2 regions of the Rosenbergiella sp. YN46 genome follow, and region 2 is predicted to be linked to the other one. Evidence: predicted binding sites of a transcription regulator. Region 2 holds the regulator's gene; the other holds the start of a gene.
What was found. The regulator LexA, encoded in region 2, represses DNA repair genes until DNA is damaged. The targets are predictions, from matches to a motif close to TNCTGTATGTACATACAGNA.
Positions count from the first base shown of each region.

Region 1: uvrB (excinuclease ABC subunit UvrB) is a predicted target of LexA. The motif match lies at 3,343-3,362, and genes of this name have one in related genera.

Region 1 covers NZ_JAZHEE010000001.1:313,480-321,180, forward strand. The annotation lists gene V3W49_RS01465 (gluconeogenesis factor YvcK family protein) at 274-1,179, shown strand; gene uvrB (excinuclease ABC subunit UvrB) at 1,245-3,263, opposite strand; gene V3W49_RS01475 (ATP-binding cassette domain-containing protein) at 4,036-4,743, shown strand; gene bioD (dethiobiotin synthase) at 4,740-5,417, opposite strand; gene bioC (malonyl-ACP O-methyltransferase BioC) at 5,414-6,166, opposite strand; gene bioF (8-amino-7-oxononanoate synthase) at 6,150-7,307, opposite strand; gene bioB (biotin synthase BioB) at 7,304-7,701, opposite strand, start outside.
Region 2 covers NZ_JAZHEE010000003.1:283,943-291,643, reverse strand. The annotation lists gene V3W49_RS04705 (YjbH domain-containing protein) at 1-840, shown strand, start outside; gene psiE (phosphate-starvation-inducible protein PsiE) at 990-1,403, shown strand; gene ubiC (chorismate lyase) at 1,554-2,063, shown strand; gene ubiA (4-hydroxybenzoate octaprenyltransferase) at 2,066-2,938, shown strand; gene plsB (glycerol-3-phosphate 1-O-acyltransferase PlsB) at 3,004-5,463, opposite strand; gene V3W49_RS04680 (diacylglycerol kinase) at 5,694-6,062, shown strand; gene lexA (transcriptional repressor LexA) at 6,171-6,779, shown strand; gene dinF (MATE family efflux transporter DinF) at 6,867-7,701, shown strand, end outside.

The sequences.
Region 1 (7,701 bases), on a different contig from region 2:
TCATATGCAGCTTGTCGCTGAAAAGGTGTGATGGAGATAAACCCGGATGAATAAAAAAACAATGGATATCCGGGTAAAATAGAAGAGGCCAAAGTCATTGTCATGTCGTCACAACGTCAGGGAGGACTCAAAGTCGACCTGGAGACTCAGAGGATATTTTAGAAGTGTTCAGAGAAGGCATTACAGTCTGGCCGCTCTCCCCCACAGCGCTGTTCGTCTTTTCCGCCGCTTTGCGCTACCTTAAGGGCGGAACGTTATCCTGAAGGAATCGCTATGCGTAGTCGCACTTTTGCCGATCTTGACCGGGTGGTTGCCCTGGGCGGTGGTCACGGTCTGGGGCGCGTGATGTCCGCCCTCTCTTCGCTGGGTTCGCGTCTGACCGGTATTGTCACCACCACTGATAACGGTGGCTCCACCGGCCGTATCCGTCGCTCTGAAGGAGGGATCGCCTGGGGGGATACCCGCAACTGCCTGAATCAGTTAATTACCGAGCCCAGCGTGGCCTCGGCGATGTTTGAATACCGTTTTGGCGGTAACGGCGAACTGGCGGGCCATAACCTCGGAAACCTGATGCTTAAGGCGCTGGATCATCTTAGCGTGCGGCCGCTGGAGGCCATTAACCTGATTCGCAATCTGCTGAAGGTAGACGCGTTTCTGATCCCCATGTCCGAACAGCCGCTGGATCTTGCCGCCACCGACCGCGAAGGCAATATGGTGTACGGCGAAGTAGACATCGACCAGCTCAGCGCGCCCCCCGCCGATCTGATGCTTTCGCCGAAGGGCCACGCCACCCGTGAAGCGCTGCAATCCATCGCCGATGCCGATCTGATTATTATGGGGCCCGGCAGCTTTTACACCAGCCTGATGCCGATTCTGCTGCTGGAAGATATGGCCCAGGCCCTGCGCCGTACGCCAGCGCCGGTGGTATTCATTGATAACCTGGGGGCGGAACATAGCCCCGCCGCCGATCTGGATCTCGGCCAGCGACTGGCGCTGATGGAGCGCCACGTGGGGAAACACTTTGTGGATGCGGTGGTAGCGCGCCCCGGCGTCAGCATCCGTGGCTGCGGCGACCGGGCCATCATCGAAGAGCCGCTGGAAGCCAGCGACATCCCCTACCGCCACGATCGCCATCTGCTGCGCCTGGCGCTGGAAAAAGCGCTCCAGGCCCTCGGCTAACTTTCCCGTCATACCTCAAGCCGCGGGGCATCTCTGCCTGCGGCTTCAATTATTGCGGGGAAACATCAGGAAGCCGCGATAAACAGCTCGCGCAGCTGGTGAATCTGATCGCGCAGTGCCGCCGCCTGTTCGAATTCCAGATCCCTGGCGTGCTGCATCATCTGCTCTTCCAGCTGCTGAATTTTCTGCTGCAGCGCTTTCGGCGTCATCTCTGCCGCTTCCGCCGTTGCGGCTACCGCCCGGCCGCGACCGCGGCCCTTCGCCCTGGTACGAGCCAGCCCTTCGCCCAGCGCCAGAATATCCACCACCTTCTTGTTAAGTCCCTGAGGCACAATGCCGTGCTCTTCATTATAGCGCTGCTGCTTCTCGCGACGGCGTTCGGTTTCGCCAATCGCCTTCGCCATAGAAGGCGTGATCTTATCGCCGTACAGAATCGCCTGGCCGTTAACGTTACGCGCGGCGCGACCGATGGTCTGAATCAGGGAGCGCTCTGAACGCAGGAAGCCCTCTTTATCGGCATCAAGAATCGCCACCAGCGACACCTCCGGCATATCCAGCCCTTCTCGCAGCAGGTTTATCCCCACCAGCACGTCGAACTCGCCAAGGCGCAAATCGCGAATAATCTCCATGCGCTCCACGGTATCGATATCCGAATGCAGATAGCGTACCCGCTCTCCGTGCTCTTCCAGATATTCGGTCAGGTCTTCCGCCATACGTTTGGTCAGGGTGGTCACCAGCACCCGTTCGTTGCGGGCGGCGCGTTGACGGATCTCCGACAGCAGATCGTCCACCTGAGTCGCCACCGGTCGGACTTCGATCATCGGATCCAGCAGCCCGGTTGGCCGCACTACCTGATCGATAACATCGCCGCCGGATTTTTCCATCTCGTAATTGCCCGGCGTAGCAGAAACGTAGATGGTCTGTGGGGCCAGCGCTTCGAACTCTTCGAACTTCAGCGGGCGGTTATCCAGCGCCGAAGGCAGCCGGAAGCCATACTCCACCAGAGTCTCCTTGCGCGCCCGATCGCCGCGGAACATGCCGCCTATCTGGGGAATGGTCACGTGGGATTCATCCACCACCAGCAGCCCGTCGGCGGGCAGGTAGTCGAACAGGGTCGGCGGCGGCTCGCCCGGGCCGCGCCCGGAAAGATAGCGCGAATAGTTCTCGATGCCCGAGCAGTAGCCCAGTTCGTTCATCATCTCCAGATCGAACTGAGTACGCTGGCTCAGGCGCTGCTCTTCCAGCAGCTTGTCATTGGCCAGCAGTACCCTGCGGCGTTCCGCCAGCTCCTCTTTGATCTCTTCCATCGCCTGAACGATGCGCTCGCGCGGCGTCACGTAGTGGGTTTTTGGGTAGATGGTATAGCGCTGCACCGTAGACTCCACGTGGCCGGTCAGCGGATCGAACAATGACAGCCGTTCCACTTCGTCGTCGAACAACTCCACCCGCAGCGCCACCTCGTCTGATTCCGCCGGGAAGATATCGATAACCTCGCCGCGCACCCGGAAGGTACCGCGCTGGAACGCCTGGTCGTTACGGGTGTACTGTAGCTCCGCCAGGCGGCGCAGAATCGAACGCTGATCCACCAGCATGCCAACGGTCAGGTGCAGCATCATCTTCAGGTAAAGATCGGGATCGCCCAGGCCGTAGATGGCCGAAACCGACGCCACCACCACCACATCGCGTCGCTCCAGCAGCGCCTTGGTGGCCGACAGCCGCATCTGTTCGATATGCTCGTTCACCGAGGCGTCTTTTTCGATAAAGGTGTCGGAGCTGGGAACATAGGCTTCGGGCTGGTAGTAATCGTAGTAAGAGACGAAATACTCCACCGCGTTTTCCGGGAAGAACTCCTTCATTTCGCCATATAGCTGAGCCGCCAGGGTCTTATTAGGCGCCAGCACCATGGTGGGGCGCTGCAAATTCGCGATGACGTTGGCGATGGTGAAGGTTTTCCCCGAGCCGGTCACCCCCAGCAGGGTCTGATGAGCCAGCCCGTCGTCCAGCCCCTCGCAGAGGCGTCGAATCGCTTCGGGCTGATCGCCGGAAGGTTGAAAGGCGGAGTGGAGTTTTAACGCTTTGCTCATGGCGGGCTACCTGATGGTGAAGAAGTGTGCAAGCCGGAGAGTAATTTTACTCGCCGCGGGCGTTTTTGCCAATCACAATAGCTGGATGGAAACACAGTAATTCATCGCTTAACCTTGTGCCGTAAAGCGAATTCACCGGCAAATATTCGCCGTTTTGCCGCCGCGCTGGATTTTTCACCCCTGCGCCTCTGGTTATCCCCAGAACGGAGGTAAGATTTAACATTTGTCAAGTCAGGTGATGAAAGTTTTATTTCTGAGTATGGCGGTTTTATGACAAGGATTGATTTTATTTAACTCATTGATACAAATATAAATTTAAATAAAGGCGGCTTTGACGCCAATTCAGGCGCGACCCGCGTCTTTTCTTGCTTACCGCACGTTTTCTAACTCTAATACACAAGGTTATCCACAGGAATAGTGGATAACTGCTCCGGGGCCACAAACCATGCCGCCTGCCCGAAAACCCTGGTTTGTGTGTGTCGGGCCGCAAAAAAAAGTTTTATGCTTTTTTTTGTCTCTTTAAGCGCTCGCGACGTATCCCAGTCCGACACCATAAATAACCGCATCTGCACCAAAAAGGCGAAGCTGTCAGCACCGTCGAAGTGCAGCCATCCCCTCCATAGAACAGCGTAAAACTCTGCATTGTGGCGTCTTGTCCGTTTTTTTAGCGTGTTGTTGCGCTTTTTGTTAACTGGAATAGCTGGCAAGCGATTTGCACCGCCTCCGGGTAGCCGCGCATGCGGCGACCAGGCCCTGGCAGAGGAGAGCAGCCATGTTGAGTGTACGCGCAGTGAATCAGTTTTACGGCGATCGCCACGTATTATGGAATGTGGATCTGGAACTGGCGCCGGGAGAGTGTACCTGCCTGCTGGGCGAGCCAGGAGCCGGAAAAACAACCCTGGCTAACTGCATTACCGGCCACCTGCCGGTGCAGAGCGGTGCCCTGCTCTGGCAAACGCCCGGCGGGCCGCCGGAAGATTTGCGTAATATGTCGGTCGCGCGCAGAGCCGCGCTGGGTATTGGTTATCTGCCTCAGGGCCAGCGGCTGTTTACCCGGCTTTCGGTGGAGCAGAATCTGCATATCGCTCTACGGGCCGTTAACGCCACTCCCCGGGCGATTCCGCCGCTAATAGACGCCCTGTTTCCGGCGCTCTACGCCGTCCGTCACCTGCCGGCAGGCGCACTGCCCATACAGCTACGCCAGCCGCTGGCGCTGGCGTTGGCGCTGGTCACCGGCCCCCGGTTGTTGATTCTGGACGAACCATTACGCGCGCATCCTCAGACGCCGCTCGAAGAGATGGCACTGCTGGTGAAACGGCTGGTTCAGGAGTTCGGAATGACGGTTCTGCTGGCGGAACGCAGCCTGTCGCTAATCCGCAGAGTGGCGGATCGTTTCTGCTTACTGCACCGCGGACGTAACCTGGCCCAGGGTGGGCCAGGTCAACTGGATGAACGGCTGCTGGGCTGGATGGCGCCTTAACCGTCGAGCTGCGTTAAATCGAGCCACTGGCCGCCGGGTGCCGCGGGCTCCGCAAGCCAGGGGATCTCGCCGAGCATCGGCGCCGGTAGCTGCGCACGCAGCGTAGCCAGATATTCCGCATGGCGGCGCCCGGGCGGCTGCACATCATTGGCGACCCAGCCCGCCAGCCGCAGCCCGGCGCTCTGCACCGCGGCGGCGGTCAGCAGCGCATGATTGATGCAGCCAAGTTTAACGCCCACCACCAGAATCACCGGTAGCTGCTCTTCCACCACCCAGTCGGAAAAAAAGGTCGTGTCGGACAGCGGTGTAAACCAGCCGCCAGCGCCTTCCACCAGCACCCAGTCGGCCTGACGCTCCAGGTCGCGCAGCCCGGCGGACAGCGCGCCGAACGTGATGGGTCTGCCCTCTTCCCGGCTGACAATGTGCGGCGACGTTGGCTCCAGAAACGTCAGCGGATTCACCTGGGCATAGTCCAGCGCCTGGGTGCTGTGACGCTGCAACGCCAGGGCATCGCCATTACGCACGCCCTCATCGGTCATCTCGCTGCCGGAGGCCACCGGCTTATAGCCCGCGGTACGCCAGCCCGCCAGAGCGGCGGCCTGCAACAGTGCACAACTGGCGACGGTTTTTCCCACTTCGGTATCGGTTCCGGTTACAAACCAACGTTTAGTCACTTCTCAATCGCTCCATAAAACAGTTGATAGCTCAGGGGGAACTTCCCCTCATGTTGCGGCCAGGCCAGGGCCAGCGCGTTAAGCTGGCCGCGGGTCAGGGTTCTGGCGGCGCGCCCGTCGTGCAGATGGGTGGCGCCGATGCCCTTCAGTGAACGCATGGCGCTCAGCGGAGAGTCGAACCAGAGCGTGACCATTGCGCTGTGCCCGCGCATACCCTGGGTACCGGCCGCCGCCATAATCTGCTCTGCGCTCAAAAACCGGTTAGCGTGGCGCTGGCTGTCCACCGCGCGCCACGCCTGATGCAGTTCCGGCAGCGACCCCTCGCACAGGGTGCTGAACAGCACCCGACCGCCAGGGCGAACCACGCGCTTGAGCTCCGCCAGCCCGCGGGACAAAGAGCCGCACCACTGTACCGCCAGATTACTCCAGGCGAGCGCGACGCTGTCGTCCGCCAGCGGCAGCGCTTCAATATCGCCCTGCACGCAGTGGTGAGCCGCCTGGCTGTCCCTGACCTGCTCCAGCATGGCCGGAGCCAGATCCAGAGCAATCACCTGACTGCCGCGCTGGCGCCAAAGGCGGCTGAAAAAGCCGGTGCCGCAGCCAGCATCGAGTACAGTGTCCGGTACTCCGTCTCCGGCCTGCTGCATCAGGCGCTGACCGCTCATGCGCTGCAGTTCGGCGAAACGATCATAGGTAGCGGCAGCCCGCCCGAAGGCGCCGGCCACGGCCTGCTTATTCACGGCAGTCATGCAGCGCCTCCAGTAGTGCATCGATATCCTGTTCCCGATGGGCCGCGCTCAGGGTTAGCCGCAGCCGCGCGCTACCGGCCGGCACCGTCGGCGGGCGAATGGCGCAGCACCAGAGTCCACGCGCCAGCAAGCGCTCCGCCAGCCGCAATGCCCGAAGGTTATCACCGACAATCAGCGGCTGAATGGCCGTCTGCGACTCCGCCAGCTGAAACGGAAGCTGTGCCGCCCCGCCCCGAAAACGGGCGATCAGCCCCTGTAAATGCTGGCGCAGCGCCTCGCCTTCGGGGGCGCGAATCACCGCCAGCGCCGCCGACAGCGCCCGGGCCTGAGCGGGCGGCATGGCGGTGCTGTAAATCAGGTGGCGGGCGAACTGCAGCAGATAATCGGCGAGCGGTTCGCTGCACAACACCGCCGCGCCGCTGACGCCAAAGGCTTTACCAAAGGTCACCACCAGCAGCTCGGGCCGGATACCGGCCCGGTGGCAGCTGCCGCGCCCCTGTTCACCGGTAACGCCGATACCGTGGGCGTCATCCACCATCAGCCAGCCTCCGGCGGCGCGAGTGGCGGCAGAGACCTGTGCCAGCGGCGCGCGATCGCCGTCCATACTAAAGACACCTTCGGTTATCACCAGCTGCTGGCCCTCGCAGGGGGCGGCCAGCAGACGGCTTAACGCCGCGACATCGTTGTGGGGAAAGCGCCGCAGCTGCGCCGGGCTCAGACTGGCCGCTTCCAGCAACGAAGCGTGGCTCAGACGATCGGCCACCAGCCGATCCCCCTTACGGGCCAGCGCGTGGATCACCGCCTGATTGGCCGCAAAGCCAGAGATAAACAGCAGCGCGCGCGGATACCCCAGCCAGTCGGCAAGGCTCTGCTCCAGCGTCTGATGCGCTTCGCTGTAGCCGGTAACATGGCCGGAGCCGCCGCTCCCCACGCCGTAGCGCGCCGCCCCATCCTGCCAGGCGGCAATAATCTGCGGATGGCGGCTCAGCCCCAGATAGTCATTGCTGGAAAAGTTGCGCCACTGGCGATCGCCCCTCTGCAACAGACGGCCGTTACCGCAGGCCAGAGGCTGCCGAACCCGCATACCATCAGTGGCGCGTCGCTCGTTCAGCGCCGCATCAATACGCTGCGACCAGCTCATAGCGCTGCCGCGTCGTACCAGGGGGCGCTGGCATCGGCGCGTTCGATCTGGCGGGTCAGTCGTTCCTGCTGTTCGTTATCGCCCGCCTCGACGGCGCGAGACTGGGGATTCAGCCCCAGCTTACGGAACAGCTGCAGGTCTTTGTCCTCTTCCGGGTTCGGCGTGGTCAGCAGCTTGCAGCCGTAGAAAATCGAGTTGGCCCCGGCCATAAAGCACATGGCCTGGGTCTGTTCGTTCATCTGCTCGCGCCCGGCGGACAGGCGCACATAAGAGCGCGGCATCATAATGCGCGCCACGGCGATGGTACGGATGAAATCGAAAGGATCGACATCGTCATTTTCCGCCAGCGGCGTCCCTTTCACTTTCACCAGCATGTTGATCGGCACGCTTTCCG
Region 2 (7,701 bases):
AAACCGCGCTTTAGCTATTCGATCGATCCGGTTCTGAGTCAGTCCTTCGGCGGTGCGGAAAGCTTCTATATGTACCAGTTGGGTATCAGGGGATCCGCCGATCTGTGGCTCACCGATCACCTGCTGACCAGCGGAAGTCTGTTCGCCAATATCAAAAACAACTATGACAAGTTTAACTACACCAGGCCGCCGAGCGATACGCATCTGCCGCGGGTGCGTACTCACGTACGTGAATATGTTCAGAATGATGTCTATGTGAACGATCTGCAGGCTAACTACTTCCAGTATCTGGGTAAAGGCTGGTACGGACAGGCCTATGCCGGTTATCTGGAAACCATGTTTGGCGGCGCGGGCGCCGAGGTGCTGTACCGTCCGCTCGACAGTAACTGGGCGGTGGGACTGAATGCCAACTATGTGAAGCAGCGTGACTGGCGCAGCTCTCAGGATATGATGAAGTTTACCGACTACAGCGTTAAGACCGGCCACCTGACCGCTTACTGGACGCCGCCGTTTGTCGATGGCGTACTGGTTAAGGCAAGCGTAGGTCAGTACCTCGCGGGGGATAAAGGGGGAACCCTGGATATCTCTAAACACTTCGACAGCGGCATCGTGGTGGGCGGCTATGCCACTATCACCAATGCCTCGTCTGAAGAGTACGGGGAAGGGGAGTTCACCAAAGGGGTCTACGTTTCCGTTCCTCTGGATCTCTTCTCGTCAGGGGCGACCCGTAGTCGCGCGCTGGTGGGCTGGCAACCGCTTACCCGCGACGGTGGCCAGATGCTGGGCCGCAAGTTCGAACTTTACAGTATGACCAGCGACCGCAATATCAACTTCCGATAAGCGTTCAGACTATCGCAACCGCCTCCCGTTAGGGGGGCGGTTTTTTTTTGCGGGTACAAGGTGTGAAAACCACGTTAAATAAAGTAGATCTAGATCACGCTTTTATCTTATAAAGGAGCCAGTATCCTGATATGAATAAGGGGAATAATATGCCGTTGCCATCTCGTTCTCCGGCGGAGTGGGTCGCTTATGGGTTGCAGGCGGTACTGAATCTGGGGTTACTGAGCCTTGGACTGATTCTGATGGTGTTTCTGGGAAAGGAGACGCTGCATCTGACCTGGGTGCTGTTTATTAACAGCGAGCAGGTGACCAAATATCAACTGGTGGAAGGGCTGCTGGTCTGGTTCCTCTATTTTGAGTTTATCGCGCTGATCGTGAAGTACTTTCAGTCCGGTTACCACTTTCCGCTGCGTTACTTCGTCTACATTGGCGTTACTGCTATCGTGCGACTCATTATTATCGCTCACGAAACGCCCGAAGAGGTGCTGGTTTATTCTGCCGCCATTCTGTTGCTGGTCATTGCGCTGTGGCTTTGTAATACCCGTCTCCTGAAACGCGAGTAATCGACCTCCTCCGGAGGCGTTTTTCTTTGTTAAACTTTGTTTGGGTGTTGCACTTTTGTTGCTATTAAGATCGCGGTCGCGCGCTTTGCCCCACACGGGCTGCGGGTTCTGCGTTACAATGCTGTCATAATTTTTTCCGGAGAAGGTGTTATGTTCCATCCCGCGCTGACGCAGCTGCGCGAGCTCCGCTATTTTCAGGATCTTCCTGCCCTGAATCACGCATTAAGCGACTGGTTGTTGCTGGAAGATTCTATGACCAAACGCTTTGAACAATACTGCCATAAGGTCAGCGTAGAGATACTACGCGAAGCGTTTGTCAATGCCGGGGAACTGATGCCCGAAGAAGCTGCGCTGCTGCCGGATGAAGAGCGTTTCTGGCTGCGTGAGATTGTACTGTGTGGCGATGGTGAACCCTGGCTTGTTGGTCGAACGCTGGTGCCGCAGTCTACGCTGAATGGCCCCGAGCTGGCGCTGCGCCAGCTCGGCACCACTCCACTGGGGCGTTACCTGTTTGCGTCATCGGCCCTGACGCGCGATTTTATTGAAACCGGGCGTAGCGCAGAGCTGTGGGGGCGCCGTTCCCGCCTTCGGCTCTCAGGAAAACCTCTGCTGTTGACCGAGCTTTTTCTTCCGGCGTCGCCGCTGTATCGAGAGGAATAAAAATGGAGTGGACTCTGAAGCAGAATAAGCTGCTGGCGTACCATCGCCTGATGCGCACTGATAAACCCATAGGCGCACTGTTGCTGCTCTGGCCGACGCTGTGGGCATTGTGGATGGCCACACCGGGTACGCCGCCGTTAACGATACTGTTGGTCTTTGTGGCGGGCGTCTGGCTGATGCGCGCCGCAGGTTGCGTGGTGAATGACTACGCCGACCGTAAGTTTGATGGCCACGTGAAGCGTACCGCGAATCGTCCGCTGCCCAGCGGCGCGGTAAGCGAAAAAGAGGCTCGCATTTTGTTCGGGGTGCTGGTGCTACTCTCTTTCCTGCTGGTGCTGACCCTGAATACCATGACGATTCTGCTGTCGGTGGCCGGACTGGCGCTGGCATGGGTTTATCCCTTTATGAAACGCTACACTCATTTACCTCAGGTGGTGCTGGGAGCCGCCTTCGGCTGGGCAATACCGATGGCTTTCGCTGCGGTCAGCGAAAGCGTGCCGCTCTCCTGTTGGCTGATGTTCCTGGCGAATATCCTGTGGGCTGTAGCCTACGACACCGAATACGCCATGGTGGATCGCGATGACGATTTGAAGATCGGCGTGAAGTCGACGGCGATTCTGTTTGGTCGCTTTGACAAACTGATCATCGGCCTGTTGCAGCTTGGCGTGGTGGCGATTATGGCGCTGCTTGGCGTGCTGAATGGCCTTGGCGCTTTGTGGTATGCCTCGATTGCCGTCGCTGGCGGACTGTTTGTCTGGCAGCAGAAGATGATTGCGAAGCGCGAGCGGGATGCCTGCTTCCGGGCCTTTATGAACAACAACTATGTTGGTCTGGCGCTGTTTATCGGTCTGGTGCTGAGCTATCTGCACTTCTGATACTCTGAATGGATAAAAAAAGCCGGTCAGTGTAGCTGACCGGCTTTTTTCGTTTTACGGAATACTTACTCCACCTGCTCCGGCGTTTCTTCTTTCATCTCGATGCCATTTTGTGAGGTGGCGCTCTCAATGGTCAGACGCACATCGGAGGTCAGCAGTTCGGCCAGCAGCTGGTAGACCTGTAACGCCCGTTCTGATTCGGCGTCGCCGCTGTCGCTGATATAGCCTTCATCGCGCAGCGTCAGCACCAGCGTGGAGAAGACAGCCTTATCAAAGAACTCCGGCGCGTTGATACCATGCAGAACCGACAGGCGCTGCGCCAGGGTGCGGCTCTCTTTTTCCAGAGTGCCGCGGTTAATGTCCGGATTGGCGCCCAGCAGCCAGAAGGTGATGGCATAGCGCTGGATAGTTTCGCGCACACCTGCCGCCAGCAGTTGCAGAGTGCGGGAACGCAGCGGGTTCACCTGCACTGTATCGCCGTTAATCAGGATCAGCCCCTGGCGCTGCAGTTCGGCCAGCAGTGCGTCGATTTCTGCGGGAAGCGCCTCTTTTTCCCAGCGCAGAAACAGCTCAGATTTCAGCATTGGATAGAGCAGCATCACCTGCTCCTGTAGCGCATCACGGGTCAGATGACGGCGCTGGGCGATCATCATCGCCAGCAGTGACGGCAGCACCAGCATATGCATCAGGTTGTTGCGATAATAGGTCATCAGCACTGCCTGCTCGCGCGGCAGGATGATGATGTCGCCGATGGTATCTTTTTCCACCTCGAACTTATTCATCTGCAGCGCGTGGTCGATCAGATCATCGGCAGTGACCTTCGGTGCGGTGGCGTCCGGCGAATAAGGAACGTTGCGCAGAATATCCAGATAGCAGTTCAACTGCTCCGTTAGCTGCTCGCGGGTCAGGGAACGCTGACGCGACGCCAGCAGCGCGGTACAGCACAGGTTCATGGCGTTTGCCGCGCCGGCGTTGTTGATGCGCACCATCAGATCCGCGGCAATGGCGTTGACCGACGGCGTGAGCCAGGCCGGGCGTACCGCTTCGATAGGGTCTATATCGTCACGCCATTCCGGTACGTTCTGGTTCAGCCAGTTGTTGAGTGGAATTGGCTCGCCGAAGTTTACGTAACCCTGGCCCAGGTTACGCAGCTTGCTTAAACCGCGCACCATCTGGGTAAAGCTTTCTTTCTCTTTGGTGGCGCCACGCAGTTCTTTCGCGTACGTTCCCACTTCCATGACGTGCTCGTAGCCAATGTAGATAGGAACCAGCGTAATGGGGCGGGTGCCGCCGCGCAGCATCGCCTGAATGGTCATCGACAGCGTGCCGGTTTTGGGATCCAGCAGTCGGCCGGTACGCGAACGCCCGCCTTCCACAAAGTACTCTACCGAATAACCGCGACTGAACAACTCGCCCAGATATTCACGGAACACCGTGGAATAGAGCTTATTGCCGCGGAAGGTACGGCGAATGAAGAAGGCGCCCAGGCGGCGGAAAATCGGGCCTGCCGGCCAGAAGTTAAGATTGATGCCAGCGGCGATATGTGGCGGCACCAGGCCCTGATGATAGAGCACGTAAGAGAGTAGCAGGTAGTCCATGTGGCTGCGGTGACAGGGCACGTAGACCAGCTCATGACCCTCGTGCGCCAACTGGCGAATTCGCTCGGCGTTGTGGACGTTAATGCCCTGGTAGAGCCGGTTCCAGGTGAAGCCCAGCACGCGATCGGTTGCGCGGATGGCTTCGTAAGAGAAGTTAGCCGCGATCTCTTCCATTAGCGCCACCGCATTCTGCTGGGCTTTCTCATGGGAGATCTTTTTGGTGCGCGCTTCGTCTTCCACCGCGCGGGCGATAGCCTTGGAGGAGAGCAACTTATTAAACAGATCCTGGCGAGCGGGCAGACGCGGCCCTACGGCAGCCAGACGCAGCCGCGAGAAGTGCATTCTGGCGATGCGTAGCAGCTTCTGGGCGATACGCTTGTCAGTGCCGTGTTCGGTAGCCATACGGCGCAGCGAAACCGGCGGAGAGAAACGCACAAAGCTGTCACGGCCAAGCCAGATGACCGCGAAGAACTTTTGAATGCCATTCAGATTACGCAGCGGCGGGTTGGCTTCCCCTTTCTCTTTGCCTGGCGAGCGGCCAAACATCACAGAGACAGGTACCATCTGCACATCAAGATTCGGATTGCTGCGGTGTAGATCCAGATAGTTATGGAATAGCTTAATGGACTCTTCTTTGGGGGTGTAGTAGGTGAAGACTCGAGGCCCGTCATGGGCGAACACGTAGCGCGGCAGGACGACGCCGTCCATTTCCAGCGGCTCCAGCGGGTCTGGCAGATCGTGGGCCAGACAGCTGGCGCGCAGCGTCAGTAAGTCCGCCTTCGAGTTATAGGGCAGAACGTACATAATAGGACGCGAAGTATCCAGGCCAAGTTCGGCACAGGGATCTGCCGGAATTGACTTGCTTTTTACCAGGATACTTAATGGTAAATTAAGGAGCTTGTATAAAAATCGGGACCAGCCTGACATAAACGATGTAAAGCCTCTGGTTAATCATGCAAATGCACCGCCAGAATACCAGAAACGGCACGGAATTTCTGCGGCACTACTATTCATCGAAGCGCTCTGGCGTTGACGCTGATTTTCGTCATACTGCCAGCGGCATTCGGTCTGGCTTTGTAAAACGGCCCGGGGGCACCCTTGCCGCGTTGATGTAACTGAACTATTTAGAGTGTATTTTTTGAAAAGGTTTCCATTACATGGCGAATAATACCACTGGTTTTACCCGTATCATTAAAGCTGCCGGCTATTCCTGGAAAGGTCTTAGCGCAGCGTGGCGTAACGAAGCGGCCTTCCGCCAGGAAGGGGTCGCTGCGGTTATCGCCATTATTGCGGCCTGCTGGCTGGACGTAGACGCCATCACGCGCGTACTGCTGATTGGCTCCGTCATGCTGGTCATGATCGTCGAAATTCTAAATAGCGCAATTGAAGCCGTCGTCGATCGCATCGGCAGCGAATATCACGAGCTTTCTGGTCGCGCTAAAGATATGGGGTCTGCCGCAGTGTTGCTGGCGATTATCGTCGCGATATTCACCTGGGTCACGCTACTCTGGCCGTATTTGCGGTAAAGCTTCAGGAAACGGAGAAAACGCTGATTTTTTACCGTGTTGTGGTTCCAAAATCGCCTTCTGCTGTATATACTCACAGCATAACTGTATATACACCCAGGGGGCGGAATGAAAGCGTTAACGGCCAGGCAGCAAGAGGTTTTTGATCTCATCAGGGAGCACATTAGCCAGACGGGAATGCCGCCCACTCGCGCGGAAATCGCGCAGCGACTGGGTTTCCGTTCGCCCAATGCCGCTGAAGAGCACCTGAAAGCACTGGCGCGTAAAGGGGTTATCGAGATCGTCTCTGGCGCTTCGCGCGGTATCCGTCTGCTGCATGAAGAAGAAGAGGGGCTGCCGCTGGTTGGGCGCGTTGCAGCAGGCGAGCCGCTGCTGGCCCAGCAGCATATCGAAGGCCACTATCAGGTGGATCCTTCTCTGTTTAAGCCAGGCGCAGACTTTCTGCTACGCGTGAGCGGCATGTCGATGAAGGATATCGGCATTATGGACGGCGACCTGCTGGCGGTGCACAAAACCCAGGAGGCGCGTAACGGTCAGGTTATCGTGGCCCGTATTGAGGATGAAGTTACGGTTAAACGACTGAAGAAACAGGGAAATACCGTACAGTTGCTGCCGGAAAACAGTGAGTTCGAACCTATCGTGGTCGATCTGCGTGAACAGAATTTCACCATTGAAGGGCTGGCCGTCGGGGTGATTCGCAACGGCGAATGGCTCTGATTTTTTAACTGCATCCTCCTGTTGACGCGTCCGCTCCGGGCGCGTCTTTGTTTTACATTCTCCTGACGGCACAACCGGATAATGGCAATGCCCCTTTTCCAGAAAACCGATAAAGCATTATGGCGGCTGGCGCTGCCGATGATTTTTTCCAACGTCACGGTGCCGCTGCTTGGGCTGGTGGACACCGCGGTTATTGGCCATCTCGACTCGCCGGATTATCTGGGCGGCGTGGCGATTGGCGCAACGGCTACCAGCTTTCTGTTTATGCTGCTCCTGTTCCTGCGAATGAGCACTACCGGCTTTGCGGCTCAGGCATGGGGCGCGAAGAATGCGCCGGCCCTGGCCAGAGCGCTGGTGCAGCCGCTGATGCTGGCGCTGATCGCCGGTGCGTTGATTGTGGCGTTACGTATCCCACTTATTGAACTGGCGCTGGCTATTGTCGGCGGCAGCGAACAGGTGTTGCACCAGGCGCAACGCTTTCTGACCATTCGCTGGCTGAGCGCGCCGGCGACGCTGGCTAACCTGGTGCTGCTGGGCTGGCTGCTGGGCGTGCAGTACGCCCGGGCGCCGGTTATTTTGCTGGTGGTGGGAAATTTGCTGAATATCCTGCTGGATCTCTGGTTCGTGGTGGGTCTGCACATGAACGTGCAGGGGGCTGCGCTGGCGACGGTGATTGCTGAATATGCGACGCTGCTTATCGGGCTGATTATGGTATGGCGAGTGCTGCGGCTGCGCGGCATTTCGATGGATATGCTGAAACAGGCCTGGCGTGGAAATATCCGCCGTCTGCTGGCGCTTAATCGCGACATTATGCTGCGTTCGCTGCTGCTTCAGCTCTGCTTTGCCGGTATGACTATCTGCGGCGCGCGCCTCGGCAGTGAGATTGTGGCGATCAACGCGGTGTTGATGACGATGCTGACCT